DNA from 3 places in the Rhizobium sp. P2_G9 genome. Region 2 is predicted to be linked to each of the others. Evidence: predicted binding sites of a transcription regulator. Region 2 holds the regulator's gene; each other region holds the start of a gene.

Region 1 (9,853 bases), on a different contig from region 2:
GGTGATCGGGGTTTTGGCATGCCCTCGTTGTGAGGCAAGTCTACGCAGCCTTCCTGTCGGCCGAGACCCATCTGCCCTTGCCTTCGGCCTTGGCGCGATAGCAGGCCTGGTCGGCCGAGGACATGAGTTTTGTGGCCGACGCGGCATCGCCTGAGACGGTTTTGATGCCAATGCTGGCGCCCACCCGGTATTCTCGCCCGTCAAAGATGAAGGGCAGCGATGCGATTGCCTGGGTGAGGCGGTCGCAGATCGCATGTGCCGTGGGAATATCAATATCGGTCAATATCAAGCCGAATTCGTCGCCGCCGAGGCGTGCCACGATGTCGTCGGCGCGGACTGAGCGTTGCAGGCAGGCGGCGATCTCCTTGAGAACCTCGTCTCCCGCCGCGTGCCCGGCTCCGTCGTTGACGGCCTTGAATCCATCGAGATCGAGCAGTGCCAGCATATGCAGGCGCCGCCCTCCGTGCGCGGCGCGGATGGCCGACTGGAATGCCTCGTCGAAAGCCTGCCTGTTGGGCAGGCCGGTCAGCGCATCATGCGTCGCGGCATGATGCAGCCGCGCCTTGAGTTCATGCTCCTCTGTCGTGTCGCGGAAGACGATGACAAGGCCGGCATTCCGGCTGTCGGCGACGAAAGGCGAGATCGAGCAATGCGCGCGCCGTTGTGCGCCGTCGCGCCTGCGGATCACGGTGTCGTCGGCGACCTTGAGCGGCATCCCGAGAGATAGTGCCTGGATGACCAGCCGGCCGCAGATCGGCTGATCCGCACCGGAGCGCAGGTCTAGAACCTGACCAACCGACCGCCCAATGGCGTCTTCCGGCGTCCAGCCGGTGATTTCGGCCGCCGCCGCGTTGAAATCGGTGATGATTCCGGTGGAGTCGACGCAGGCTAGCCCTTCGGCGATCGACCGGAAGGTTACAAGCAGACGCTCCTTTTCCTGCGCAAGGGCGAGTTCGACCTCCTTGAGCGCCGAAATATCGGTATCGGTGCCAAGGATGCGCGCCACGCTGCCGTCGGCCCGCCATTCGACCGGCCTGCCGCGGCTGAGGATCCAGACCCAATGGCCATCCCGGTGCCGTTCGCGGTATTCAAAGGAGTTTATCGCCAGCTTGCCGTCGTTCTGTCGCGTGATGGCGTCGAGGATGCGCGGACGGTCCTCTGGATGCAACCTGTCGAGCCAGGGACCGGCAAGCGCATCCACGTCTTCGTCAGGGCCGTAGCCCCGGATCTGCTTCCATCTCGGCGAGAAATAAGCCGTGCCGGCCACGAAGTCGTGATCCCAGATGCCCTGACCCGCGGCATCGAGGGCCCAGTGCAGCCTGCGCCCCTGCTTCATCCATTCCTCGTCGCCCCAAGGTTCGGGGGCGGTATCTGACATGGCGCGGGTTTCCTCTCGCCGGAATATTCGCCGTATTTCGGAGAGGAGAATAGACGCGAAGGGTGAGTGTCGGGTTAACGAAGAATAACAAAGCAGGGACGACGGAGAGTTTCGTGGGCCGATCACGGATACCAGGGGCTTCAAAACGTCTCCCCCCAACACTTTTCAGAGGCCACGATATTTGCCGCGACTTTCCTTCAGATGGATTGTCCACGCAACGCGCCATGACCCAAAGGCAATCAATATCCCCTGCGCCGACATGCCAATGTGCAATCAGACGTCACCTGAACAGCGCGGCCAGATAATAAACAAGTGCGGAGATGATCGCCGCCGAGGGCAATGTGATGATCCAGGCAATGACGATGTTGCTTGCCAGGCCCCATCTCACGGCGGAGACCCTTCGGGCGGCGCCGACGCCGACGATGGCACCGGTAATCGTGTGCGTGGTCGACACGGGAATGCCCAGCCAGGTGGCGGCGAACAGAGTCAGGGCGCCGCCTGTCTCAGCACAGAAGCCTTGCATTGGATTGAGCCGGGTGATTTTCGATCCCATCGTGTGCACGATGCGCCAGCCGCCAAACAGGGTGCCGAGCGCCATCGCCGTCTGGCAGGAGATCACCACCCAGAGCGGAACATAGAAGCTGCCGCCGAGATAGCCTTGCGAGAACAACAGCACCGCTATGATTCCCATCGTCTTCTGCGCGTCATTGCCGCCATGTCCGAGGGAGTAGAGCGACGCAGAAACGAATTGCAGGATGCGGAACGTGCTGTCGACCGCAAATGGCGTCTGGCGCACGAAAATCCAGGATACGGAGAGGATCAGGAAGAGTGCCAGGACAAAGCCGATGGCAGGCGACAGGAAGATAGCCGCCACGGTCTTGGTAAGGCCGGAAAACACGATGGCGCTGCCGCCGGTCTTGGCGAGTCCCGCACCGACCAATCCGCCGACGAGCGCATGGGATGAACTGGAGGGGATGCCGAATATCCAGGTGACGATGTTCCACACGATCGCTCCCGACAGGGCCGCGAAGACCACCTGTGGTGACACGATCGCCGGGTCGATGATCCCGGTGCCCAGTGTCTGGGCAACATGCAGGCCGAAGAACAGGAAGGCGATGAAGTTGAAGAAAGCCGCCCATAGGACCGCGTATTGCGGCTTCAATACCCTGGTCGAGACGATTGTGGCAATCGAATTGGCTGCATCGTGCAGGCCGTTGAGAAAGTCGAAGAACAGTGCCACAGCGATCAGGCCGGCCAGCAGCGGAAAGGCGAGGGTGGCATCCATCAGACGTTCTCGATGACGATGCCGTTGATCTCGTTGGCGACATCTTCGAACCGGTCCACAACCTTCTCGAGCTCGCCATAGATCTCGCTGCCGATGAGATAGGCCATGGCATTGCCGGCGCCGTGTGTGCGGAAAAGGTTTTTCAGTCCTTCTTCGTAAAGCTCGTCGGAGCGGCCTTCGACGCGCGTCATCTCTTCCGTCAGCGCGCTGATCCGGGTGGAATTCGTCCCCATCTGTGGCAGCAGCGGTACTGTCGCGGCGTTGAGGCGCGCCGCCTCCGCGATCAGCCGGCCCATCTCCTGCATGCCTGGCTCGAACGTGTGCTGTTCGAAGCGGCGAATTGTCTTCACCGTCTTGTTGAGCATGTCGACGGCATCGTCCATGGACTGAATGAGGTCCTTGATGTCGCCTCGGTCGAAAGGGGTGATGAAGCTGCGGCGCACCGCGAGCAAGACTTCGCGGGTGATCTCGTCCGCCTCGTTCTCCAATTCGACGATCCGCCGGCAATGGTCTTCGATCGCTCCTTCGCCGGTCAGCAGTGCCTGCATTTCGTTTGCGGCATCCACGGCCGTTTTCGAATGCCGCTCGAAGAGATCGAAGAACTTGTCTTCACGCGGCAGGAGTTTTCTGAACCAACTGAGCATGTTGCTATCCGGTAATGACTGTCACAAAACTGTCATAAATGAAAATTCCGGAGCTGTAAAAGCTTGATCTGCATGGCCTATCTTGATTTTGTGGGAAAGGGAAACAGGGAATAAGCTCACTCAGGAAAACAGTGGCAAAAAGAAAAACGCATCTTGCACGGCTGGCCAGGCACGCGACGGCGCTATTCAATGCGCCGTGGCTGGAGCAGTATGCTGCCATCTGCTATCGCGCCGATCAGGAAAGCAACAGGCATCTGGCTTTGATGATCACGGCTCGCGGTTCCGGACGCTGGGTTATTCCGAAAGGTGGCCTGATGAAGGACAAAGATCCGCGGCAGGTCGCCGCGCGCGAGGCGTTCGAGGAAGCCAGCATTAAAGGGAAGGTCAGCAAAGAGGCGATCGGCAGCTACAGCTGTATGAAGCGCCTTGATGATGGCACGAATGCGCCATGCATCGTCGAAGTCTTCGCTCTTGAAGTCGACGTCATCGCCGAGACTTTCAAGGAGCATGGCCAGAGGCAGGTCCTTTGGGTGCCGTTGGCGGAGGCTGGTCGACTTGTCGAGGAGCCGGAGCTGCGTGGATTGTTTGTCAAGCTCGATATGCTGCTGCGGGCGAAATTCGGACTATGAGGCTCATGCGGGGATCTCGGCTCCTGCATTGACAGCTATCAGGTCGGCAAAGGATTTTCCTTGCGCCGATCCTGGGGGCACCCAAGGCTTGGCGGCTGCATGGGGCAAACCCTCCCGCCCCGGTCCCGGATCCGTGGCGATGCGGAACGAATATCGCACGTCTGCGTTCCCTATCGCCAGAACCGCCTCAATACCACCAGCGGCTCTCCGTCAACCCCGCAGCCGGAGTGATCGTCGATGTTGTCCGAGTCAGAGGTGTCCGCCCCTTCAACGCCCGAGATTCCGACGGGATCAAGCCGATTGCAGAAATATGTCGGCTGCATTCTTTTCCTGATGGTGATCTACGGTCTTTACCTCGGCCGGGAATTCCTGACGCCGATCGTGCTTGCGTTTCTGCTGGCGCTGACCTTGACGCCGGTGGTGCGGTTCCTAGCCAGATGGTCCGTGCCGTCAGGGCTTTCGGCGACGCTGTTGATCATCCTCARGACGGTGACGATCTCGGTTCTGGCCTATGCCACAAGCGGACCAATTGCGACACTTGTCGCCGATGCGCCTGCCATCGGCGACAAGCTGCAAGCCAAGGTCCACTCGGTGAAGGTCACGGTCGATAAGGCATTGAAGGCCACGGCCCAGATCGACTCTGCGACGGAGGTCGTCTCCGATAACAATGTGCAGAAGGTCGTCATGGCGCAGCCGGGCATTCTGTCACGCGCTGCCGGCAACGCGCTTTCCTTGGGGACGACGCTGGCAATCACCTTCGTCTTGTCGCTGTTTCTGCTCGCGTCGGGCACGATGTTCTATGAAAAGATTGTCCAAAGCGTTCCGAGATTGAGCGACAAGAAGCGGATTTTGCGGGTCGTCTATAGCGTCGAGCGCGAAATCTCGCGTTATCTGTTCACGATCAGCCTCATCAATGCCGGACTGGGGGCCATGATCGGAATAGGCCTGTGGCTGATCGGCATTCCCGACGCCCTCGTTCTCGGCATGGCTGCGGCAATCTTCAATTTCCTGCCCTTCATCGGGGCGCTCATGACGATCGTGCTTGTCGGCGTGATCTCGCTTGCCACCTTCGACGGGATCGCCTTTGGCCTTGTCGCGCCCGCCTTCGTCCTCTGTTGCGACATTATCGAAGGCCAGTTCGTTACGCCGCTCCTGCTCGGCAGGCGGCTTGAACTGAACACGGTCGCGGTGTTCATCTCGATCTCCTTCTGGTCATGGATCTGGGGCTTCATCGGTGCATTGCTGGCTGTGCCGATCCTCGTCGTCATCAAGGTGATTTGCGATCACTTCGAGTCGCTAAAGCCGTTTGGCAATTTCCTCTCCGCACAGCAGGTGAAGTCCGACGAATAAGGGCAGACACCGTTGAAGGCAGAGGTCTTGGCTCGAAGGCGGACATCGGGCCACCGGTATAACGTTCCTTAAATTCTTGCTGCTATGCCTGCGTTGCGGAAACGAAGGCCGGGACGCACTATGACCGTTCAGACATTTGGAAAGGCATCGCCCGAGGCCCTTTATCGGGAGGCAAACCGGCTTGCGGCACTCGAACAACTCGACATGTTGGACACGCCGCGGGACCCTGGCTTCGATCGGCTGGTGCAGCTGATCAAGGAAATATTCCGCGTCGATATCGCCATCATCTCGCTGATCGACGCGCATCGGCAATGGTACAAATCCTGTTCCGGCATGCCTGTGAACGAGGTGGCAAGAGAGGAGACGTTCTGCCAGCATGTCGTGCTTTCCGAGCAGGCGATTGTGGTGCCGGATGCGACCAAGGACCCCTTGTTTGCCCAAAACCCATCTGTTGTCGGTGACGATCATATCAGGTTCTACGCTGGTGTGCCGCTTAAGACAGATGAAGGGCATGTCATCGGGACGGTGTGTGCCATCGACCGCAGGCCGGGCTCCTTCAGCAGGCGTGACCTTGCGATTCTGGAGGGCATAGCGGCCATCGCCATGGACCGGATCGAGCTGTTGAAATCAGCGTCGACCGACGGACTGACGGGTCTCCTCAATCGTCGCGCGTTCAAGGAAGAGGCGAGCCAGGCGATCTCATCGGCAATTCGACATCGCCAGGATCTCGCCTGCATTATTTTCGATGTCGATCACTTCAAGCGTGTAAACGACACGTATGGCCATGCGGCCGGCGACGAGGTGCTCAGGGCTGTTGCCGAAGCGTGCAGAGCTGTCTTGCGTGCCGAAGATCGGCTTGGCCGGATCGGCGGCGAGGAGTTTGCGATCATACTTCCCCAAACCGGCCGCGAGGCTGCTGGTATCGTCGCAGAGAAGGTGCGCACCGCGATCGCCGCGCAAACTGTTGCCTGGAATGGGGGATCGATTGGTGTGACCGCAAGCTTGGGTTTGACCTCACTTTCGATTGTCGCCAAGGACATCGACACGCTGCTGGCGCAGGCCGATGTGGCGCTTTATCGCGCCAAGAGCAGTGGACGTAACCGCTGCATTGATTGGGGCGCAGGGACGGACGAGGCGATGGGGAGCGGTCGGCGGCGGGTGCTGAAAGCCGGCAATATTATCTTCAACGATCGCCGTTCGACGATTGATTGTACCGTAAAGACCTTTGGCACGGGTGGCGCCGGCCTGCGCGTGATGAATTCCGCCGGCATTCCGCCGGAATTCCTGCTGGCGATCAAGGGCGAGGGATTTGAGACCGAGTGCCGGGTCGTCATGCAGGACAGCCAGAATATCGAGGTTGCCTTTAGATAAGTTCGGGTGGCGATTTGCCGCTCGCCGTCATCATTGCTTCACTTCGGACGAAGCCTGATCGAGCCGGCAATTTCCTCCACGCACAACAGATAAAATCTGAGAAGTAAGGGACGGCGGCGGCAAGGGCCATCAGTGTTCTTAAAAACTGTTATAGGAAAAAGCGCGCGGTGGATGCTCTCTGACCCCGAGTGCGTAATCCAGTTGCGCACGCATCCACAAGACACCGTTCTCATAATCGTCATGGGACATTTGCTCAAGACGGCCACCGCCGCGTGTCACCTGCCCGGGCAGCGCCTGCTACGGCAATGGTCCCGAGCAGGGTACCAAACACACCGACCGCTATCACAATCCATCTTGTCATCATACCGCCCACGTTCAGCTACCAGTATCGTTTGGGCGGGGAATGGCCGCATCCGATCAACCCATTCAGTCTCCAGCCTGCACAGTTCACTCACAGGTTTTAGTGGCGAGTTTTCGGCGACTTTGCATGAATCTTTCTGGTTGAGTTCGGGCTTTGACATTTTCGGCGCGCGGTTTGACTGCAGAAGGTGGTAGTGTTTCTGCCTCACCGACATAGGCCGCAAAGCTCCCGGCGCTATGAAAGCGCACTGTTGGGTAAACCGGGAATATCCTCCGGCAGGCCGAAATCTGCGCGCAGCACATGTGGCAACTCCTCCTCACGCAATTCGCGCTGGATTGTTTCTCCACCAGCATAGCGAATTGTGTATTGCCGTTCGTAAAGTCCATACCGTGCATCGGGCGGCTGCAAGCGCGGTGCGGAATGGCGAGCCGGGATGCGTAGACGTATACCAGTTGGCAGTCTCAAGGTCGGCGTCTTCGACCTGGCCCGGTGCCAGTTCATACGCCGGCATCCAGGCGCCATCTCTGAAGACGCCGAGTAGCGGCCCCTCCTTGCCCTGGCCGAATCTGTAGCTGTCGTGCCGGCTCTTCTGTGGCTCTTCGCTGGCGAGGCGCAGCGGCGCGTCGGGAACCGTGCCGCCAAAGCCCACGTCGACCAGCCATTCCTCATCGTCCAGACGCACAATCAGCGCCAGGTGACTCCGCGCCGGAGGCGGCGCCTCTGCCGGGCGGTGCCAGAGAACACGGGCCAGCACCCGCCGGACGTCATATCCGACTATACCGAGCATATATTCGAAAAGCCTGTTCTGCTCGAAGCAATAGCCGCCGCGACGGCGCGTCACCAGTTTATCGATGATGGCGGGCAGCGCCAGATCTATGGGCCGACCGGCCAGGACGTCGAGCGCTTCGAAGGGGATGGCAGCGAGATGCAATCGCTGCAGTGCCGCAAGCGTTGCAAAATCGGCATGCGCTGTTCCTTGAAACCCTATCCTGTCGAAATAAGCATCCAGCATTTGTTCGACCTCGCCTGGATTGATCCTGTGTTGCAGAATACACGGTGAAGAGCGCTTCGGGAGTATCAGACGACTGCCCTCATCCCGGCGTTGATATCTGGCGTGGTGGGCCACAGCACTTATGCGCGGAGGAAAAGGCCATTGCAGAGTCACAGCTTGATTGCCTTTTCCTTATGCCTTAGATCAGTCGCGATTGCGACGGTCGCCAACGCCGCCGATCTGCCGCGAGAGCATTGCCTCGTCCTGCCGCACTGAAACCGGACCATCTCAAGGACAGATCGCAATGGAAAATACGTCTGCAATCATTTCAACACTCTCGGCCTCGTTCCTGGGATCCTTCGTAGAAGTGGTGGAGGCGTTCACCATCGTCCTGGCGGTTGGGGTCACCCGCAGTTGGGGGCCTGCGCTCAAAGGGGCGGCACTGGCTCTCGCGCTCCTGGCGGCACTCGTCTTGGTGTTTGGGCCGTTGATCGCCTTGATCCCCCTGCAACTGATGCAATTCGTCATCGGCTTGCTGCTCATCCTGTTCGGCATGCGCTGGCTGCGCAAGGCCATCTTGCGATCCGCAGGCTTCATCGCCCTGCATGACGAAGAGGTTGCGTTCGCCAAAGAAGTGGACGCGCTCAAACGCCAGGCGGCCGACCGGCGCGCGGATTACCTCGCGGGCCTCGCGGCGTTCAAGGCGGTGTTGTTGGAGGGTGTCGAGGTCGTGTTCATCGTCGTTGCGGTCGGTACCGCGCATGGCATGACCGAACTCGCCGGCATCGGAGCGCTGGCGGCCGTGATCGCTGTGTTGGCGGTGGGGGCATTGGTGCACAAGCCGCTGACGAAGGTCCCCGAAAACATTCTCAAATTCGCCGTCGGACTGATGCTGACCAGCTTCGGCATCTTCTGGACCGGGGAGGGGCTCGGAGTGGATTGGCCGGGAGCTGACGCGGCGCTGCTCGGCATCTTTGTGGTGTTCCTGGTCTTCTCCATGATTGCCGTGCGCGTCATGCGGCATCTCAAGCTCGGAATGGAAGGTATTGCGCGATGAGCCTCATCCACTCGATCCTCAGGGAAATCCTCAGCCTGTTCGTCGATGACGGAAGCCTGGCGCTCCAGGCTCTCGGCCTGGTGCTCGCCGTCGCGGTTCTGGTGAAGGCAATTGCCGTCGCACCCCTCGTCGGGGGCTGTTTGCTGATCATCGGATGTCTGGTGATCCTGGCCTTCAGCCTGAGGCGAAAACTACGCCGATAGCGGCGTTTCGGAACGCGCCTTTCGTTCCGTCAAGCGACGCGCTCTAGAACCCCCTTCCTCGAAATGCTTCCATGCGAAGGGTCTCCAGCATGATTTTGAAATCGAGCCAGAAAGACAGGTTGGAAACATAGTAAGCGTCGCATTCGAAGCGCATGATCGCCGCGTCGCGATCGACCGTAGGTCCGCGAAGTCCCTTCATCTGCGCCATTCCGGTAATTCCAGGCTTTACCAGATGCCGCATGTGATAATCGGGCACCAATTCCTCATAAGGCACGCCGGCGGCCAACATGCCGATTGCGTGGCAACGCGGCCCGACAAGCGACATGTCACCCCGCAACACGTTTACGAGTTGCGGTAATTCATCAAGGTTTGTCGAGCGCAATATGCTCCCGAGCCGCGTTACTCTGGGATCGTGTTCGACTGTCTGGCAAACGCCGGAAAAGTCGCAGAGTTCGATGCGCATCGTCCTGAACTTCAACACCTCGATGATGGTGCAGCTCTGGCCCCATCTCTTTTGTCGAAATACCGCCGGACCCGGGCTGTCAATTTTGATCAAAGCCACAATTGCAAGCATTAGCGGTGAA
Region 2 (9,853 bases):
CGCCACCAGCAGGTTTACCGGCCCGTCGCTCTGCGTCTGGATGATCAGCTTGCCCTCGAATTTCAGCGAGGTGCCGAGCAGCACGGTGAGCGCGATCGTCTCGGAGAGCAGCCGCGCCACCGGGGCAGGGTAGTTGTGGCGGTTCAGGATCGTATCGGTAAGAGGTCCGAGCGTGACCGCACGGCCGCGCACGTCGAGCCCCTCCACCTGGAAAGGTATCACGCGGTCATCGCCGGCGAACCCGGTTTCTCCGGGGTGAAATGTGTCAAGCGTCATGATTGTCTCGGATCTGGCGCCAAAAGGCGCCCTTCGTTTGAAGGTCCAAAAATAAGCGATCGGACAGCAGATTCAAGCCCGGAAGCGTCAGATCGCGCCGAGGCACCAGGCGAGCACCGACTTCTGCGCATGCAGACGGTTCTCCGCCTCGTCGAAAACGACCGATTGCGGCCCGTCGATCACCTCGTCGGTGACCTCCTCGCCGCGATGCGCCGGCAGGCAATGCATGAACAGCGCGTCGGCCTTGGCGTGCTGCATCAGCGCGCTGTTGACTTGATAGGGCTGGAAGACATTGTGTCCGCGGGCGCGATGCTCCTGGTTCATCGACACCCATGTGTCGGTGACCACCGCATCGGCGCCGTCGACCGCCTTTTCGGCATCGTGGCTCAGCATCACCTGGCCACCATTGTTGCGTGCCCAGTTGAGGAACTTGTCGCCCGGTTCGCTGCCGAGCGGCACTGCCATGTTCATGCGATAGCCGAACCGGGCCGAACCCTCGATCAGCGAATGCAGCACATTGTTGCCGTCACCCGTCCAGGCAATGGTCTTGCCCTTCACATTGCCGCGATGCTCTTCGATCGTCATGATATCGGCCATGATCTGGCAGGGATGGGTCGCATCCGTCAGGCCGTTGATGACAGGCACGGTCGCATGTTCGGCCATTTCGAGCAGCCGCGTATGGTCGGTGGTGCGGATCATGATCGCATCGACATAGCGCGACAGGACCTTGGCCGTGTCGCCGATCGTCTCGGCGCGGCCGAGCTGCATCTCGGTGCCGGAGAGAAACAGCGTTTCGCCGCCCAGCTGCCGCATGCCGACATCGAACGACACGCGGGTGCGGGTCGAGGGCTTTTCGAAGATCATCGCCAGCATCTTGCCGGCCAGCGGTTTGAAATCGGTGCCGGCTTTGGTGGCCGCCTTGCGGGTCTTGGCGTCTTCGAGAATGTGCCGCAGTGCCTCCGGCGTCATTGCCGAGAGATCGAGAAAATGCCTGGAACTCATAACCTATTCCTTGTCTCAGGAAACTTTTACCTTAGCGATGGATGTGGGCTTTCGTCAAAGCGTCATCGCTTGTTCGCGGCATGCAGTTTCTCGGCGGCCTTTTCGAGCCGGGCAAGGCCTTCGCGGGCTTCTTCGGCAGTGGTGATCAGTGGCGGCAGCAGGCGGATGACATTGTCGCCGGCCATCACGCCCAGGAGCTTCTCGTCACGGATGCCCTGCAGCAGGTCGCCGGCCGGCACCGCGGCCTTGACGCCGATCATCAGGCCTTCGCCGCGAATATCCGAGATCACGTCGGGAAAACGGTCCTTGAGCGACGCAAGGCCCTGGCGGAAGACCAGCGCCACGTCGCGCACATGCTGCAGGAAGCCATCGGAGAGGACGACGTCGAGCACGGCATTGCCGACCGCCATGGCCAGCGGATTGCCGCCATAGGTCGAACCATGCGTGCCGGCCACCATGCCGGCCGCGGCCTCCGACGTCGCCAGGCAGGCGCCCATGGGAAAGCCGCCGCCAATGCCCTTGGCCACGGCCATGATATCGGGCGTCACGCCGATCCGCTGATAGGCGAACAGCGAGCCGGTCCGGCCGACGCCGCATTGTACCTCGTCGAAGACCAGGAGCAGGTCGTGCTCGTCGCAGAGTACGCGGACCGCCCTCAGGAATTCCGGCGAGAAAGCCCGCAAGCCCCCTTCGCCCTGCACCGGCTCCAGCAGCACGCCGGCCGTGGCGTCGGTGATTGCCGCCTTCAGCGCATCCATATCCTCGAACGGCACCTGGTCGAAGCCGGGCGCCTTGGGGCCGAAGCCATCGATATATTTCTGCTGGCCGCCGGCCGCGATCGTCGCGATCGTGCGGCCATGGAAGGCGCCTTCGAACGTGATGATATGGTATTTTTCCGGATGGCCCTTGGCATAGTGATAGCGCCGCGCCGTCTTGATCGCGCATTCCAGCGCCTCGGCGCCCGAATTGGTGAAGAACACCTTGTCCGCGAACGTGCTCTCGCACAGGCGGCGTGACAGCTTTTCCTGGCCGGGCGACTGATAGAGGTTCGATGTGTGCCAGAGCTTTTCGGCCTGCGCCTTCAGCGTCTCGACCAGATGCGGATGCGCATGACCGAGCGAGTTGACGGCGACGCCGGCGGCGAAGTCGAGATAGCGTTCGCCGTCCTCGGTGATCAGCCAGACGCCTTCGCCGCGCTCGAACCGCATCGGTGCGCGTGCATAGGTGTCATAAAGCGGCGAGACCTCGGCCATGACGGACATCCTTCATCTCGATTGCGGCAACGGAATGTGCGGCCTCCCGGCCGGGCGGACATTCCGGAGCGCATAAATCAAAAAACCGCCCCAGCGGGCGGCGAGGGCACTATTAGCATTTCGCTGCAGCGCGTCAACAAAAACCCGCAATTGCCGGCCATCGAGCCCGCCGGACGCTGTGCGGTGCAGCAACTGTCGCCGATCGGACACGGCCGGGGATCAATCTTGGGGATAACTCGAAAATCGATTCGTGCGGATTCGCAAGACTCTTGTCACGGAGTCTCAGGCTCTCTAGGTTAATAAGCAATTGCTAGATTTGCATGCGGCGGAACTAGTCACCCTCAATCAAGCGCCGAATATGAGGCGTTTTGCACTTCGTGCTGTTCCGGGGTGTGGTGACCGATTCCTCGATAAGGAACGCTTCGATGGATAATAGTGTGAACTGGACTGACGATCGCGTCGAGAAGCTGAAGAAGCTTTGGTCCGAAGGTTTGAGCGCGAGCCAGATCGCCGCGCAGCTCGGCGGCGTCAGCCGCAACGCGGTGATCGGCAAGGTGCATCGGCTCAGCCTCCCGGGCCGCGCCAAGGCCGGCGGCACCACCGCTGCCCGCTCGCAGAAACGCGCAACGGTTTCGACCGTCAGCCGGCCGCAGGCTTCTTCTTCTTTCGCGCAGCGCACAGTGACCCGCACCGTCACCCGGCCGGCCGGCGCCACCATGCTCAAGGAAGAGATCGAGCTCGATGCGCTTGAGGTCATGGAAACGTTGCCCAACAACGTTGTCGTGCCGATCTTCCGCCGCGTGCCGCTGATCCGGCTCACCGAACGCACCTGCAAATGGCCGCTCGGCGATCCGCTGAAGGAAGATTTCTGCTTCTGCGGCAATGACTCGCCTGACAATTCGCCCTATTGCGGCTTCCACCAGAAGCTCGCTTACCAGCCTTCGGCCGAACGCCGCCGCATGCGCTGACACGACCCTCACATTTCTCTGCGACAAAGGGCCGGCTTGCCGGCCCTTTGTCGTTTCAGGCTCATTTCAAAATGCCGGGCTTGCCGAGGATTTTTCTGTCGATCTCGCCGATCACCTTCTTGTCCTTGTCCGTATAGTCAAGGCTATCGAGGATGTGGCGGATCATGTTGATCCGGGCGCGGCGCTTATCATTGCCGAGCACCACCGTCCATGGCGCATGCTCGGTATCGGTTTCCTTGAGCATCCGGCTGCGCTTTTCGGAATAGTCATCCCATTTGTCGAGCGCGGCAATGTCCATCGGCGACAGCTTCCAGCATTTCAATTTGCTATGGCGCCGCTCGTGGAAGCGCTTGAGCTGCATTTCCCGGCCGATCTCGATATAGAATTTGAAGAAATGGATGCCGTCGTCGAGGATCAGCTTCTCGAAGCGCGGCACGCTCTTGAGGAACTGTTCATATTCTTCCTTGCTGCAGAAACCCATGACCGGCTCGACGCCGGCGCGGTTATACCAGGAGCGGTCATAGTTGACGAACTCGCCGCGCGTCGGGAAGGTCGACACATAGCGTTGGAAATACCATTGGCCGGCTTCGGTGTCCGTCGGCTTGTTCAGCGCCACGACGCGGGCGCTGCGCGGATTCATATAGGAGAGGATGGCATGGATGATGCCGCCCTTGCCGGCCGCATCCCGCCCCTCGAACAAGGACATCACCCGGTCGCCGGATTTCTGTTGCCAGAGCTGCACCTTGACCAGCTCTTCCTGCAGCTTTTCCAGCTCGGCCTCATATTCGTCGTCATCGAGCTTCTTCTTGTAGGGATAACCGCCGGATTCGAGCGCCTTGTCATCGATCCATGCCGGCAGCACCGGATCGTCGATATCCCATTGCCGCTTCTTGCCGTCGATCTTGACGTCGACCGCGGGAATATCCGTTTCGACGGCCATTCCACTCCTCCTCATGCCATGCGCTTGCTTCTTTGTTCTCGCGCATGCCTTTGTCCCGAAACCGGCGACCGCTTTCGGCAGACATGCTGTCAGTGACATGGACATAATCATCATGTGAATTCAAGCAAAGCGTGAAAAAGCTGTTACATACAGACCATAGAAGGACGTTTTAATTTTCGCAGTGCCGGGGATTCGCATGCTGAAAGCAGTCACTGATTGGCTGTTGGGTCATAAATACAACCTTGCGGCCGTCCTATTGGGCGCAGCCGCGCTGATCGCGGCCGGCACCAATTCCCGTATCGCCGTTTCGGTGATGATCCTTGCCGTGCTGCCATCGCTGTGGATCAAAGCCACCGCGCCCACGGTGCCGATCGCTGAACAGGAGCCCACGCCTCCGCCGGAGCCGCTGTGCGACGTCAAATCGGCCTTTGCCGGCTTCGACAGCCCGGCCTACCTGCTCGACCCCAAGGCCAATGTCATCTATCAGAACCCTTCGGCCCGGCATGCCTTCGGCGAGATCGAGCCCGGCCAGCATATCTCGGCCCGCATCCGCCTGCCGGCGATCATCGAGATGATCCGCGAGACCATCGCGTCGGGCCGCAACGGCATGACCGAATATGCAGACACCCTGCCGGGCGAGAACATCTTCCAGGTGCGGATGGTCCCGGCGGAGACGAAAGAGGGCGAGGCGATCCGCTTCTATGTATTGATCTTCCGCGACATTTCGGAATCGCGCCGCATCGATCGCATGCGCTCCGATTTCGTCGCCAATGCCTCGCACGAACTCAGGACCCCGCTGGCCTCGCTGCGTGGCTTCATCGAAACGCTGCTCGGCCCGGCCCGCACCGACACCGCGGCGCATGAACGGTTCCTGACGATCATGCTGGAACAGGTGACCCGCATGTCGCGCCTGGTCGACGACCTGATGTCGCTGTCGCGGCTCGAGATCAAGGCGCGCGTCGCGCCGGAGGACGCCGTCGACCTGGTGCCGCTCATCGGCTCGGTCTGCGATGCGCTGGCGCCGCTGGCAACCGACCTCGGCGTCGAGATCAAGCGGCATCTGCCCGACCATGCCATCAATGTCAGCGGCGATCGTGACGAACTGACCCAGGTGTTCGAGAACCTGATCGAAAACGCCTGCAAATACGGCCAGGAGGGCAAGATCGTCGACGTGACGCTGATCGAAAAGCCGCGCCAGCCGATCGAGGTCAGCGTCATCGACTACGGTCCCGGCATCCCCGAAGACCAGGTCCCGCGCCTGACCGAACGCTTCTATCGCGTCAATGTCGAGAGCAGCCGCTCGAAGAAGGGCACCGGCCTCGGATTGGCAATCGTCAAGCACATCTTGACGCGCCACCGCGCCCGTCTGCTCATCCGATCGGAACTCGGCCGCGGCAGCACCTTCACCGTGCGCTTCTGACAAAAACGCAGCAATCCCTCCAGCGCGTCCGAAAGGATTGACTTTTCAGCACTTTAGTCTGTCATAAATCTTTCGTGACTTTGACATAAAACCCTGGCGTAAAGCGGCTAATGAAAACTTGGCCGACCCTATGTTCCTTGCCAGCCCGGATAACCCGCGGCCCAGGACATAGGGGCCGCTTCGGCTGATCCAAAACCGCGCCGGCCGCCCGCCGGTTGGAGGACTATTGATGACCGCACACATCTATTCCGCCTTTGACGAGGAGCTGGCCAACCTTTCCCGCCGCATCGCCGAAATGGGCGGCATGGCCGAGCAGATGGTTTCCGACTCGGTCAAGGCGCTGGTCACATCCGACTCGGCGCTGGCGCAGCGCGTGATCTCGGAAGACGTGATCATGGACCAGACCGAGCGCGATATCGGCGACAGCGCCATCCTGATGATCGCCAAGCGCCAGCCGGTGGCGTCCGACCTGCGCGAGATCGTCGGTTCGATCCGCATCGCCGCCGATCTCGAACGCGTCGGCGATCTCGGCAAGTCCAACGCCAAGCGCGTCATTGCCGTGCAGACCACCGGCATTCCGCGGCCGCTCGCCCGCGGCATCGAACATCTCTCCGAACTGGCGCTGACCCAGCTCAAGGATGTGCTCGACGTCTACGCCACCCGCTCGGCGGAAAAGGCCGAGGTGATCCGCCAGCGCGATGGCGAGATCGACGCCGTCTATACCTCGCTGTTCCGCGAAATGCTCACCTACATGATGGAAGACCCGCGCAACATCACGCCCTGCACCCATCTCTTGTTCTGCGCCAAGAACATCGAGCGCATCGGCGACCATGCGACCAATATCGCCGAAACCATTTATTACATGAAGACCGGCGAACAGCCGACCGGCGAACGCGTCAAGGAAGACAACACGGCTTCCGTGGTGCAGCCGGGCCAGTGATGCCGATTGCGCATTTCGGCCAGCCGGCGCCAATGGCGTCCCTGGCCGCCGATCATCAGCGCCGGCATCGGACGAGAGCATGCCGGTAGTAACAATCGCAGCCGCCTGGGCGCGGGGCACGCGCCAGGCGTGATTGCCGACGGAGCAGAGTACCATGCAGCCGAGAATTATGGTTGTGGAAGACGAGGAAGCGCTGGGCACGCTGCTCAGCTACAACCTCGAAGCAGAGGGATATGATGTCGAGGTGATCCCGCGCGGCGACGAGGCGGATATCCGCCTGCAGGAGCGCGTCCCGGACTTGCTTCTGCTCGACTGGATGCTGCCCGGCGTGTCCGGCATCGAACTGTGCCGTCGGCTGAGGATGCGGCCTGAAACCGAGCGCCTGCCGGTGATCATGCTCACCGCCCGCGGCGAGGAAAGCGAGCGCGTCCGCGGCCTGTCGACCGGCGCCGACGACTATGTCGTCAAGCCGTTCTCGACCCCGGAACTGATGGCCCGCATCAAGGCCATGCTGCGCCGGGTGCGGCCCAATGCGATCTCCTCGATCCTCAAATGCGGCGATGTCGAGCTCGACCGCGAGACCTACCGCGTCCACCGCCGCTCCCGCGAAATCCGCCTCGGACCGACGGAATTCAAGCTGCTGGAATTCTTCATGTCGTCGCCGGGCCGGGTGTTTTCCCGCTCACAACTGCTCGACGGCGTCTGGGGCCACGACATCTATGTCGACGAACGCACCGTCGACGTCCATGTCGGGCGGCTGCGCAAGGCGCTCAATCTGTCGAACATGCCGGATGTGATCCGCACCGTGCGCGGTGCGGGGTATGCGATGGAAGTTTGAGCGGCTTCGCTTCGTAGAGTGTGCGTCGTACCCCCCTCTGTCCTGCCGGACATCTCCCCCTCAAGGGGGGAGATTGGCTAGAGGCCTGCTCCCCGCCTCAAAGAGTCGTTGAGTACTGCGTTGTGCGACGGTAGAGAGGAAGCGGCCAGGGCGCCCCATCCAATCTCCCCCCTTGAGGGGGAGATGTCTGGCAGGACAGAGGGGGGTGGCCCCAAACGCCGACCTACCAAAAACTCTCAAGCCCCCGGCCCAATCCTGATCCCATAAAGCCTGATCGCCCGCCCCTGCCCGGTGAGATCGCTATTGATAATCACGTAACCCGGCTCGTTCGGCGCCTGCTTGCCATCGAACTTCACCTGGATCAGCTCATCCACCCGCTCGTTGGAAATCGTAAACCGGTGCCGCCCGCAATCGCCGAGGCTGGCAAAGGCGCACTGGATATAGATCTGCGACGGCTTGTCGCCATCGGCGCGCAACGTCACGGCCAGTGTCGAGGTCTTGCCGGCAAGATTCTTCAGCACGTCGGCCGGCACCTCGATCCGCACTTCGCCATCCTGGTCCGGCGCATTCGAGATGATCATGATCGCCTTGCCGTCGCTGTCGGTGACGTCGCTGACCTTGGCCTGCGCCGCCGGCTTGACCGCACTGGTGTCGCCGGGCTTGAGCACGCTCACCCAATCGCCGGAAAAGCCGCGCAGCGGATCGAGCGGGGTTTTCAGCGGCACCTTCGGATCGAAATCCTCGCTGTGCAATTGCTTGGGGATGAAATCGAAATCGCCGCCGCCATGCATGGCCGCCCCGATCATGCCGGTCGCATAGGCCCACCATGCGCCGAAGCCGATGACGCCGAGCAGCACGCAATAGACGAACAGCGACACGACCCAGGAGCCGCGCCGGCGTCGCGCGGCACGCTTCTGCGGCGCCACCTTGCGCCCTTCCGGCGTCGAAGGCTCGGCCCAGGCCGGATCCTCTTCCTCATGCCGGATATTTTGCGCCCGTCCCTTGCCGCGCGCTTCGGCGACCAAAGGTGCGTCGACCACCGGCTCGATCCGCCGCGTTTTTACGCCGGCTTTGGACGGCGCGCGCTCATCGCGGGTGGCCGAAAAATCGGAAAACGCGCCGTCTTCCTCGATCTCCGGCGGTATCTCGCGCGCCACGACCGGCTCCGCCATGGGCCTGACCGGCTGCGCCACCTGGCGCACCGGCTCGACAATCGGCGGCTCGCGCCGTGAAGGCTGAGCCGGCTCAGGCCAGGCCGACGGCGGCGCATCGATGAGCCGCTCCGGCGCCGGCGGCGCGATATCGGGCTCAGGCACCGCCTCCGGCGGCTCGAACGGCGTATTCTCTATGAAAATCTTGTCGAGCCGCGCCGACATGCGCAGCTTTTCGAGCTCTTCGTCCTCGATTGCGCGGATGGTGAATTCCAGCCGCTGCCGCTGCCGCTCGATCACCGTCATGTCGTGGATGTCCTGCTTGCGCAGGCCGGCATCGAGCGCATTGCGCGCGGACTGATAGATACGCGCGCGTATTTCCGGATTGGACCTTTCGGCCCTGTCCAGAGCGTTGCGGATCGCCTGTTCCAGTCCACTCACGCTAAAAAATACCTCGATACGCGGGACATTCTCATTATGACCCTTGGGTAATCATTCGCCAGCACCTTTTCAAGTTCCGAGCCGAATGCCTCCCCCGCTAATATCGGCTTTGCAGCCAAAAAATGGCGGTCTGATGCACGCGACGAAAATACAAGGTTGAACAAACCATCTTTCCGGAGATAGGCTGCCGCCAATTTCGCACATTCCGGACCCGCCATCATGCTTCCCGCCATTCTCCGCGACGATCTCAGGCTGCCGCTGGTCGCCGCCCCCATGTTCATCATCTCGCATCCGGAACTGGTGATCGCCCAGTGCAAGGCCGGCATTGTCGGCTCGTTTCCGGCGCTCAATGCCCGGCCGGAAAGCCAGCTCGACGAATGGCTGGCCGAGATCACCGAGACGCTCGCCGCCCACAATGCCAGGGGCGACGGGCGCCGGGCCGCCCCGTTCGCCGTCAACCAGATCGTCCACGCCACCAACAAGCGGCTGGAGCACGATCTCGGCCTCTGCGTCAAATACAAGGTGCCGATCGTCATCTCCTCGCTTGGCGCCGTGCCCGAGGTCAATGCCGCCATCCATTCCTATGGCGGCGTGGTGCTGCACGACGTGATCAACAACCGTCAC
Region 3 (9,853 bases), on a different contig from region 2:
CTGCACGACCGTGTGATGCCGGGCGTGAAAAAGCTTCGGCTCGCGCTCAAGCGGGTTGAGGAAATGCGGGCAGAAAATCCGGCCGATCGCGTCACGCGCATCCTCCGGCGAGCGTGTGTCGACGGCGGCGAAACGGGAAAGCGGCACATGCTTTATCTGCATCGGGTCCCCTCATGCTATCGAGAAAGCCTTGCCGGATCCGGATAGTGGCTCGCGCAATCCGGATTGTGAAAACAGCTTTCCGAGCGGATCATCAACATACTTTAAATTTCAAACGAATGGAAGTCCGGGAGGTTTTGACCATGGACAGGGAAGAGTTCCGTTCAGCAATGCGCCAGGTGGCGGGCGCCGTCACCGTCGTGACCACGCGGGGCACGAATGGCGAGCCGCGCGGCGTCACCGCCACCGCCGTCTGCTCGCTCACCGTCGAGCCGCCCGCGGTGATCGCCTGCATCAACCGCGACACCTGGGTCGGCCAATTCGCCCCGCAGAGCGGCAATTTCTGTGTTAATGTGCTTTCGCGCGAGCAGCAGACGGTGGCCGAGACATTTGCCGGCCGCAGCGGGCTCGCCGCCGGCGACCGCTTCCAGGTGGGCGCCTGGGAGGAGCATGAAACCGGTGCGCCAGTTCTGAGTGGTACCATTGCCAGTTTCGACTGCGATCTCGACCAGGCGGTCGAATTCGCGACGCATGTGATCCTGATCGGCCGCGTCCGCAAGACGGTGAGCGGCCGAGTGAATGCCGAGCCGCTTGTCTATGTCGGCGGCGGTTTCACCACGACGCAGGTCGCGTCGGGTGTGATTTAGAAGTCGATACATTCGCCTGCAAAAAAATCCTGACAAGAGAATGGGGAATTCCATGCGTGGATTGACTGGAAAGACGGCGATCATCTCCGGTGGCGCGACGCTGATCGGCCAGGCTGCGGCCGCAACGCTGATCGCTTATGGAACGAAAGTGGTGATCGCCGACATCAACGAGGCTGACGGTAGCGCAGCGGCTAGCCGTCTCGGCGACCTGGCGCATTTCATCCGGACTGACATCACCAGTGATGACGAGATCGCCGCCCTCGTTGCAAAAACGGTCGAGACCACCAGCCGGCTCGATTTCCTCGTCAACGTTGCCTGCACCTATCTCGACAACGGGGCGGAGACCAGCCGCGCTGACTGGCTGAAGGCGCTGGATATCAACATCGTCAGCTCCGTGATGCTGATGCAGGCGGCGCGGGCGCACCTCAAGGCCAACAAAGGCGCGATCGTCAATTTCGGTTCGATCTCGGCCCGGGTCGCCCAGACCGGCCGCTGGGTCTATCCGGTGTCGAAAGCCGCGATCCTGCAGCTCACCCGCAATCAGGCGATGGACCTGGCGCCGGACGGCATCCGCGTCAACGCCGTCTCGCCGGGCTGGACCTGGAGCAATATCATGGTGCAGCTCACGCATGACAATCGCGAGAAGACTGACAAGGTCGCCGCACCCTTCCATCTGCTCGGCCGCACCGGCAATCCCGAAGAGGTCGCCGAGGCCATCGCCTTCCTGCTTTCCGACAATGCCAGCTTCGTCACCGGCACCGATATCTGCGTCGACGGCGGCTACACCGCCATGGGCCCGGAACAGAACGTGCCGGCCATTCCGAAGCTGATGGACTGATCGACCAACGAGAACAAGGGAACGAAACCATGAGCAAGCGCAAGATCACCATTGTCGGCGGCGGCCAGTCGGGCCTGCAGCTCGGCTGCGGCCTTCTCATCAACGGCTATGACGTCGAGATCGTCCAGAACCGGACGGCCGACGAAGTCAGGACCGGCAAGGTTCTGTCGAGCCAATGCATGTTCGGCGCGTCGCTGCAGAACGAGCGCGACATCGGGCTGAATTTCTGGGAAGCGGAATGCCCGACGGTCGATTCGATCAATTTCTGCGTCCCGGCCCCTGATGGTTCCGGCAATAAGGCGATTGACTGGAACGGCAAGCTCGACCGGCCGGCGCAGAGCGTCGACCAGCGTGTAAAAATCCCGCGCTGGATGACGGAGTTCGAACGCCGCGGCGGCATGATCACCATTCGCGACGCCAGCATCGACGATCTCGAAAACTATGCGAAATCTTCCGACCTGGTCATCGTAGCAGCCGGCAAGGGCGACATAGCAAAACTCTTCGAGCGCGATGCGGAGAAATCGCCGTTCGACAAGCCGCAGCGGGCGCTGGCGCTCACCTATGTCAAGGGCATGCTGCCGCGCTCGGACCATTCGGCGGTGAACTTCAACCTGATCCCGACGGTCGGCGAATATTTCGTCTTCCCGGCGCTGACGGTGAACGGCCCGTGCGACATCATGGTGTTCGAGGGCATCCCCGGCGGTCCGATGGACTGCTGGAAGGATGTGAAGACGCCTGACGAACATCTGGCGAAATCGCTCTGGATTCTGCGCACCTTCCTGCCCTGGGAAGCTGATCGCAACCGAAACGTCACACTGACCGACGACAACGGCATCCTCGCCGGCGCCTTTGCCCCGACGGTGCGCAAGCCGATCGGCAGACTGCCTTCCGGCGCGCTTGTGCTCGGCATGGCCGATGCCGTTGTACTCAACGATCCGATCACCGGCCAAGGTTCGAACAATGCCTCCAAATCGGCCAAGACTTATATGGATGCGATCCTCGCTCGTGGCGATCGGCCCTACGATGCCGCCTTCATGCAGTCGACCTTCGACACTTACTGGAATTATGCGCAATATGTGACAGGCTGGACCAACGCCCTGCTGCAGCCGCCTCCGCCGCATGTGCTTACCATCATGGGCACGGCACAGGCCTATCCGTCCTTGGCCAAACGCATCGCCAACGGTTTTGACAACCCGCTTGACTTCTTCCCGTGGTTCGCTGTGCCGGAAGAAGCGGATGCTTATTTGAAGAAGCTGGCAGCATAAGACCAATTGTTACTGGCCGGCCGGGCATCCGACCGGCCGTAACAATCGAACTGGAAGCCGGCGTAAAAGCGATGTAACAGGGCGCGCAACCAATTCGGAAGTCGCCTAACGCATGAGCGCCAAAACAGATTTCGACGTCACGGTTATCGGCGCTGGCCCGTCCGGCGCGATGGCGGCCATTCGGCTGGCGTCATTTGGCATCAAGGTGCTCGTCGTCGACAAGGCCGCCTTCCCGCGGGTAAAACCTTGTGCCGGCGGCCTGACGGTCAAGACGTTGAATGCCCTGCCCCATTCGGTCGGCCCGATCATCCGCAGTGTCACGGACCGCTTTGCGATCGGCGTGAAGAGCGACCGGCGAGAGCGCCTCGAAATGTTTGCTGGCGCCGATCCGATTTGCGCCTTCGTCGTCCGCGAAGAATTCGACGCGTTCAATGTCGAGAAGATGATTGCGGCAGGCGTCGACTTCGAGGTGGACGGTAGACTGGAAGCGATCAAGGAGCAGGTGGACGCAGTCGAGCTTCGTTTCAGGAACCGCACGATCCGTTCGAAATATCTCGTCGGCGCCGATGGCGCCAACAGCACGGTGAGGCGGCTGACCATCGCCGGCATCCCGTTCAAGCGAGGCTTCGCCATCGAAGGCCTGATGCCGCTCGCGAAAATCGGCCGCATGCCCGATGCGGAGTTCTTCTTCGGCTATGTCGACAACGGCTATGGCTGGCTGTTCCCGAAGGGTGATCACGTCAATGTCGGGATCTATACCCATGACGCCCAGGTCCATTTGAGCAAGGACCTGTTACGCGCCTATTGCAAGGCCCGGCTCGGCCTCGATGACCTCGAGCATATCGTCGGCTTTCCGCTCGGCTTCGGCGGTGCGAACGGGTTGCCGCGCTCGAACCGCATCCTGCTTGCCGGCGATGCGGCCGGTCTTGTCGAGCCTTTGTTCGGCGAAGGCCTGCACAATGCGGTCCGTTCCGGCCTGGCGGTTGCCGATGCGATCCATGCCGCAGAGACCGGGCGCGCCACGTCCGCCGGCGCTGCCTACCGCGAAGCGCTCTCGCCGATCACGGCAGACCTGCGCCGCTGCGAACAGCTCAAGTCCTTCTTCTATCCGCGCATGGATGGGATCGGTTTCAGCCTTGCCCGATTGCCGTTGAGCAAGGTGGCGCTGCTCAGGGGAACCGCAGCGGGGATGACGATGCGGCAGCTGACCAATCGTGGACTTCTGGCGAGATGGTTCCGGCCGAGTTCGCCATCCTCGCTCGCCGACTTCGACAGCCGGCAAACAGTCCGCGCCTAAAACGATCTACGCACTATTTATACGTCCGCCGGTGTGTCGCCGCCACCCGTGCCACCTGCTCATAGATGCCGGTCAGCAGTTCGAGCGTCCGCGTCGCCTCTTCAAGCCGCTGCGGGAAGTTCGGCACCGATGAGATCGCGTCAATCAAAAGCGTGCCGCGCACTTCGGCATAACGGTCGGTGACCTCTCGGCCAAGCTCCGTCACCGAATAGGTGACGCCGGAGCGGCCGCTGCCTTCTCGGGCCACCAGGCCGGCGGAAATCAGCTTGCGCAGGCTGTACTGCATGTTGGGAATGTCCTCGCGATTGGCGAGCCGCGCCAGGTCCTTGATCGTCTTGGGGCGATCGTTCATGCGGATGATGTGCAGCATGGCATTTTCTTCGCCGCTCGCTGCGAAATCGATCACTGATGCCAGGCATTCCGTCTGCCAGCGCTCGAACGCCTGGTTGGTGCGCATCAGCGCATATTCGATCTCGGCAACATCGATTTCCACCGGCGTGCGCGCCAGATGCCAGCTCCGATCGAGCCCTTCCGTTGTTTTGCCGCTCGTCTTGCCTTTCTCGGCCATCCAGACTTCTCCTTCTCAATCGTCTCAACCTAGCCGGTCTGGCTGGTTGACAACAGTCGATTTTAAGATAGACTTTTTATTGTAAATTCTATCATAATTTCGAGGGAACAAAATGACCAGTCAGAACAGCATGTTCACACCGAACCAGTTCGTGCTCGGCACATTCGCCTCCAACTGCTCCAGCGGCATGTCGGTCACCAAAGTGCCGAAGCGCTGGGTCAATTCCTGGGAGAACAATCTTCGCCTGGCAAAAATGCTGGATGATGCCGGCATCGAATTCATGCTGCCGATCGCCCGCTGGATCGGCTATGGCGGCGAGACCAATTTCCACGGCAGTGTGCTGGAGACCGTCACCTGGGCCGCCGGACTTCTGGCCCATACGCGCGACCTCAACGTCTTCGCTACCATCCATGTGGCGGCAAACCATCCGGTCGTGGTTGCCAAGCAACTCGCGACCATCGACCAGATCAGCAACAGCCGCATCGGTCTCAACATCGTCGCCGGCTGGAACCAGCCGGAATATGAGGCGCTGGGTCTCGAGCTGCCCGCCGGTCATGAAGATCGCTACGCCTATGCCGACGAATGGTTCGCCATCGTCCGCGCGCTTTGGGAACGGACCGAAGCCTTCGACTGGCACGGCGAATTCTTCAAGCTCAAGAATGTGCTCGGCGATCCCCGCCCTGCCCGCAAGCCGCCGATCCTCAATGCCGCAGGGTCAGGCCAAGGCCGCACCTTTGCCGTGCGCAACGCCGATTTCCTGTTCACGCCGGCGATTGATCTCGCCCGTTCGTCTGAGGAGATCGCCGCACTGAAGCAGCAGGCGAAGGATATCGGACGCGATGTCGGTGTGCTGACCTTCTCGCATGTCGTTTGCCGGCCGACGGAGAGGGAGGCGAAGGACTATCTGCAGCATTTCGGCAAGGACAATGCCGATTGGGAAGCGGTCGACAATCTCGTGCGCCTGCAATTCGCCCATGCGCAGTCCTTCCCGCATGATCTCCTGGCTCTGATCCGCGACCGCATGGCCGCCGGTCATGGCGGTTTCCCGCTTGTCGGCACGCCGGAACAGGTGGCCGAAGGGCTGATCGCGCTGCACAGAGCAGGCTTTGGCGGCACGACCCTGTCCTTCGTCGATTATGCCGAGGAATTTCCCTATTTCCGCGACCGCGTCCTTCCGATCCTCGAGGGTGAAGGCATCCGCCAGCCCGCTGCAAGGATCGTTGCGGCAGCCTGACCGCCTCTGCGCAACTTTGTCGTGAATCCGCCGGTTCTTTCGGCGGATTTTCCTTTTATTTCACCGCATTGCGCCAATGTGGATTGTCATCCAACTGTCATCGCACTGACACGGCTCCGTAATTTAGCGGCATTAGATCATCCCCTAACTTATAGATATAACAGGGAATGGCAGGGATGTTCGAATTCAGGAACGTCACGCGGCAGTTCGGCGCCAAGATCGCCGTCGACAACGTAACGCTCGATATCCCCGCCGGCCAGATGGTCGGCATCATCGGCCGCTCCGGCGCCGGCAAGTCCACCCTGCTTCGCATGATCAACCGGCTGGCCGATCCGTCGTCGGGTTCGATCTCCTTCTCCGGCAAGGATGTCACCAAGCTGCGCGGCCCGAGCCTTCGCCATTGGCAGCGTGATTGCGCCATGATTTTCCAGCAATTCAACCTCGTGCCGCGCCTCGACGTGCTGACCAATGTCATGCTCGGCCGGCTGAATCATCGTTCGACGATGTCGAGCGTGTTGAGCATGTTCACCCGCGAAGAACGCATCATGGCGATTGCCGCCCTGGAGCGCCRCGGCATCGAGCAGACGGCGCTGCAGGCCGCCGGCACGTTGTCGGGCGGCCAGCAGCAGCGCGTTGCCATCGCCCGTGCCCTGTTGCAGGAGCCGAAGGTGCTGCTCGCCGACGAGCCAATCGCCTCGCTTGATCCCATGAACGCCAAGATCGTCATGGATGCGCTGCGCGACATCAATGAGCGCGAAGGCATCATCGTCGTCACCAACCTGCACACGCTCGACACCGCCCGCGCTTATTGCGAGCGCATCATCGGCATGGCCGCGGGCCGCGTCGTCTTCGATGGCAGGCCCGAGGACCTCAACGCCGAGGCTGTCAGGACCATCTACGGCACCGACAAGGATGGCGCCGGCATCGACGAAACGATGACCTCGACCGCGATCAACATTGCGAATGCCGCACAAAAATCTGCCGGCGTTGAACCGCTGGTACTCGCCGGCCACTGACAGGCTGGCTGCGATCGCCCGCCCGCGTCAAGGGCACTTCTTCATAAGCAAGACGACCTGACAATGGTCAACCAGGAGAGAACCCATGTTGAAGAAAGCACTCTTTGCCGCAACGGCGCTGTTCGCTCTCGCCGGCGCTGCGCATGCTGCAGACATCAAGGAATTCCGCGTCGGCATTCTCGGCGGTGAGAACGAAGCTGACCGTCTTCGCAACTATGCCTGCCTTCAGGATCACCTGAAAAAGGAATTCGGCTTCGAGAAGGTTTCGCTCTTCCCGGCCGCCGACTATGACGGCGTTATCCAGGGCCTGCTCGGCGGCACGCTCGACTTCGCCGAACTCGGCGCGTCCGGCTATGCCAACGTCTACCTGAAGAATCCGAAGGCCGTCACCCCGATCCTGACCACGCAGCAGGAAGACGGTGCGACCGGCTACTATTCGATCGGTCTCGCTCTCAAGTCTTCCGGCATCAAGAACATCAAGGACGCCAAGGGCAAGGTTCTGGGTTACGCCGATCCGGATTCGACCTCGGGCTACCTTGTGCCCCTGACGCAGATTCCGAAGACCACCGGCGTGCCGAACGACAAGTTCTTCGCCAAGACCCAGTTCAACGGCGGTCATGAGAACAACCTGCTCGCCGCTTATGACGGCAAGGTCGACGTTGCCGTGGACGATTCCTCGGGCATTGGCGATTTCAAGGACGGCTTCACCTCGGGCACGTTCCATAAGGAAGTCGAAAAGGGCGCCGTCGACCCGAACAAGCTGGTTGAAGTCTGGCGTTCGCCGATGATCCCGAACGGCCCGCTGGTTGTCCGCAACGAACTCGGTGCGGAATGGCAGGCCAAGCTGGCTGCCTTCTTCACCGCACTGCCGGCCAAGGACCATGCTTGCTTCACCGCGATCGAAGGCGGCGACTTCAAGGGCTACGTCCCGGTCAAGCACGAGTTCTACAATGCCATCGTCGACGTCCGCAAGCAGGCCATCGGCGGCTGATCGGAACCATGGAATGGAAGGGCGGCTGGAGACAGCCGCCCTTTTCGCGTGACCACGAGCAGAGCGTAGCTTTGGCTTCTTGTTTCTATGCATGTCTTGTCTCTTAACCGGGACCGAATTTCGGCAGACATGCTCCAGCGGGCGGAACGTCCATGACCATTGCCGATACTCAACCGCCTTTGCGTGCCGATATGCATGGGCAATTGAAGGACGAAACCCGCGAAATCGTCAGCGCCTGGGACAAGATGGTCGCCCGGCGCCGGTTCTACACGATCCTTGGGCTGGTGATCCTGGTCGCCGGCTTCATCGGCTCGGTAAAATTCGCCGACGAGGCCAATGCCGGTCACTTCTTCGAGCGCCTGCCGCATCTGTTCGACTTTCTCGAATGGCTGATCCCCAAGGATTGGAACGACGTCTGGCGTGCTTTGTTCGATAGGCCCAGCATCCATGACAACGGTGGCGAGGAATTCAACTTCGCCAAGGGGCGCGTCTATGTCTGGGGCGATTTTTATATCCCCGAATATTTCGAACTGATGATCATCACGATCAACGTCGCACTCGTCGCGACGATCATCGGCTTCGTCTTCGCTGTGCCGCTCGCCTTCCTCGCCGCCCGCAACATGACGCCGTCCTTCCTGCCGCGCACGTTTGCCAAGCGCACCTGCGAAATCCTGCGCGCTTTCCCTGAACTGGTGATCGCCGGCCTGTTTTCCGCGATCCTCTCGGTCGGCCCGGTCGCCGCGATCATCGCCGTCGGCCTGCACACGATCGGCGCGCTCGGCAAGCTTTTCTATGAAGTCGTCGAAAACATCGACATGAAGCCGGACGAAGGCATCAAGGCGGTGGGCGCCAATTGGATGGAGCGCGTGCGCTTCGCCGCCCTGCCTCAGGTGCTGCCGAACTTCACCTCCTACATGCTGCTGCGCCTGGAAATCAATGTGCGTGCCTCCACCATCATCGGCGCGGTCGGCGGCGGCGGTATCGGTGAAGAGTTGAAGCTCTCCATCTCGCGCGGTTTCGGCGCCAAGACGATCGCGCTCCTGCTGCTGCTGTTCATCACCATCGTGGCCGTCGATCAGTTCTCCGCCTGGCTCCGCCGCCGCCTCGTCGGCGAGCATGCCTTCCTCCTCCAGCACTAAGAGGTCAGCCGTGGCGACTCTCGACGCAATCCGCATGCAGGAAATCGAGCAGCGCTATCCGGAGCTGCTTTACCGCTCGCCGCGCCAGCGCTTCGGCGGTCTGCTGATCGTCATCGGCACGCTCATCTATGCGATTTACGCCGTCTGGTTCTTCGACCTGCCGAAGCTGGTTTCAGAAGCGCATTGGGAACGCTTCGGCATCTATATGATCCAATGGATCAGCTATGACGTCCAGCCGGATTTCCGCATCAGGAGCGACGGCTCGATCCAGGCCAAATATTCGCGTTTCTCGGTGCTGGGCAGTGACCCGCATCCGGACTGGGTCAGGAACAATCCCGACGGTACTGTCCATGTCGACATCAGCGGCGGCATCACCATCACCAAGGCTGGCACGACCGTTCATACCCACGGACAGGATCTGCGTATCGACGTGACCAGCGGCAGTCCGAAACTGGTTGGCCCGGTTCCGGACTACGTCACCGTCTATCCCGACACCATTCTCGTCGACCTCGGCCTGTCCGGTGACGTGAGTGTTGACGTCGACCGCGTCAAGGTACGCAAGCGCTTCTGGGGCTGGGCGAATTTCCTCTTCGACACCCAATCGCCGTTCTTCGGCAAATCCACCGGCGAGGTGATCAGCCTGATCGTATCCGGTCCCCGCATCGACCCCGACCAGTCCAACCTGTCACTGGCCTGGGA

Evidence for each region. Region 2 encodes PhoB, which activates phosphate uptake and scavenging genes when phosphate is short. Its sites were predicted from a motif close to TGTCATNNANCTGTCAT; they were not measured.
Region 1: the regulator PhoB is predicted to act here: its motif matches at 3,327-3,343, upstream of AC1DYF_RS20560 (DUF47 domain-containing protein).
Region 3: the regulator PhoB is predicted to act here: its motif matches at 6,093-6,109, upstream of phnC (phosphonate ABC transporter ATP-binding protein).

What each region holds. Positions count from the first base shown of each region.
Region 1 is NZ_JBFUFK010000025.1:8,859-18,711, forward strand. Features, by position in the region: gene AC1DYF_RS20550 (diguanylate cyclase) at 41-1,378, opposite strand; gene AC1DYF_RS20555 (inorganic phosphate transporter) at 1,659-2,663, opposite strand; gene AC1DYF_RS20560 (DUF47 domain-containing protein) at 2,663-3,307, opposite strand; gene AC1DYF_RS20565 (NUDIX hydrolase) at 3,439-3,936, shown strand; gene AC1DYF_RS20570 (AI-2E family transporter) at 4,237-5,286, shown strand; gene AC1DYF_RS20575 (sensor domain-containing diguanylate cyclase) at 5,407-6,657, shown strand; gene AC1DYF_RS20580 (arylamine N-acetyltransferase family protein) at 7,335-8,030, opposite strand; gene AC1DYF_RS20585 (COG4280 domain-containing protein) at 8,314-9,066, shown strand; gene AC1DYF_RS20590 (hypothetical protein) at 9,063-9,269, shown strand; gene AC1DYF_RS20595 (sugar transferase) at 9,313-9,853, opposite strand, start outside.
Region 2 is NZ_JBFUFK010000031.1:85,163-95,015, forward strand. Features, by position in the region: gene AC1DYF_RS24235 (Hsp33 family molecular chaperone) at 1-276, opposite strand, end outside; gene argF (ornithine carbamoyltransferase) at 364-1,278, opposite strand; gene AC1DYF_RS24245 (acetylornithine transaminase) at 1,341-2,531, opposite strand; gene AC1DYF_RS24250 (GcrA family cell cycle regulator) at 2,969-3,499, shown strand; gene ppk2 (polyphosphate kinase 2) at 3,561-4,439, opposite strand; gene phoR (phosphate regulon sensor histidine kinase PhoR) at 4,636-5,859, shown strand; gene phoU (phosphate signaling complex protein PhoU) at 6,086-6,799, shown strand; gene phoB (phosphate regulon transcriptional regulator PhoB) at 6,954-7,637, shown strand; gene AC1DYF_RS24275 (hypothetical protein) at 7,874-9,229, opposite strand; partial or broken gene AC1DYF_RS24280 (NAD(P)H-dependent flavin oxidoreductase) at 9,446-9,853, shown strand, end outside.
Region 3 is NZ_JBFUFK010000012.1:134,200-144,052, forward strand. Features, by position in the region: gene AC1DYF_RS12325 (AraC family transcriptional regulator) at 1-162, opposite strand, end outside; gene AC1DYF_RS12330 (flavin reductase family protein) at 303-806, shown strand; gene AC1DYF_RS12335 (SDR family oxidoreductase) at 859-1,644, shown strand; gene AC1DYF_RS12340 (styrene monooxygenase/indole monooxygenase family protein) at 1,674-2,909, shown strand; gene AC1DYF_RS12345 (NAD(P)/FAD-dependent oxidoreductase) at 3,022-4,206, shown strand; gene AC1DYF_RS12350 (winged helix DNA-binding protein) at 4,220-4,774, opposite strand; gene AC1DYF_RS12355 (LLM class flavin-dependent oxidoreductase) at 4,887-6,008, shown strand; gene phnC (phosphonate ABC transporter ATP-binding protein) at 6,185-7,024, shown strand; gene phnD (phosphonate ABC transporter substrate-binding protein) at 7,110-8,015, shown strand; gene phnE (phosphonate ABC transporter, permease protein PhnE) at 8,168-9,154, shown strand; gene phnE (phosphonate ABC transporter, permease protein PhnE) at 9,165-9,853, shown strand, end outside.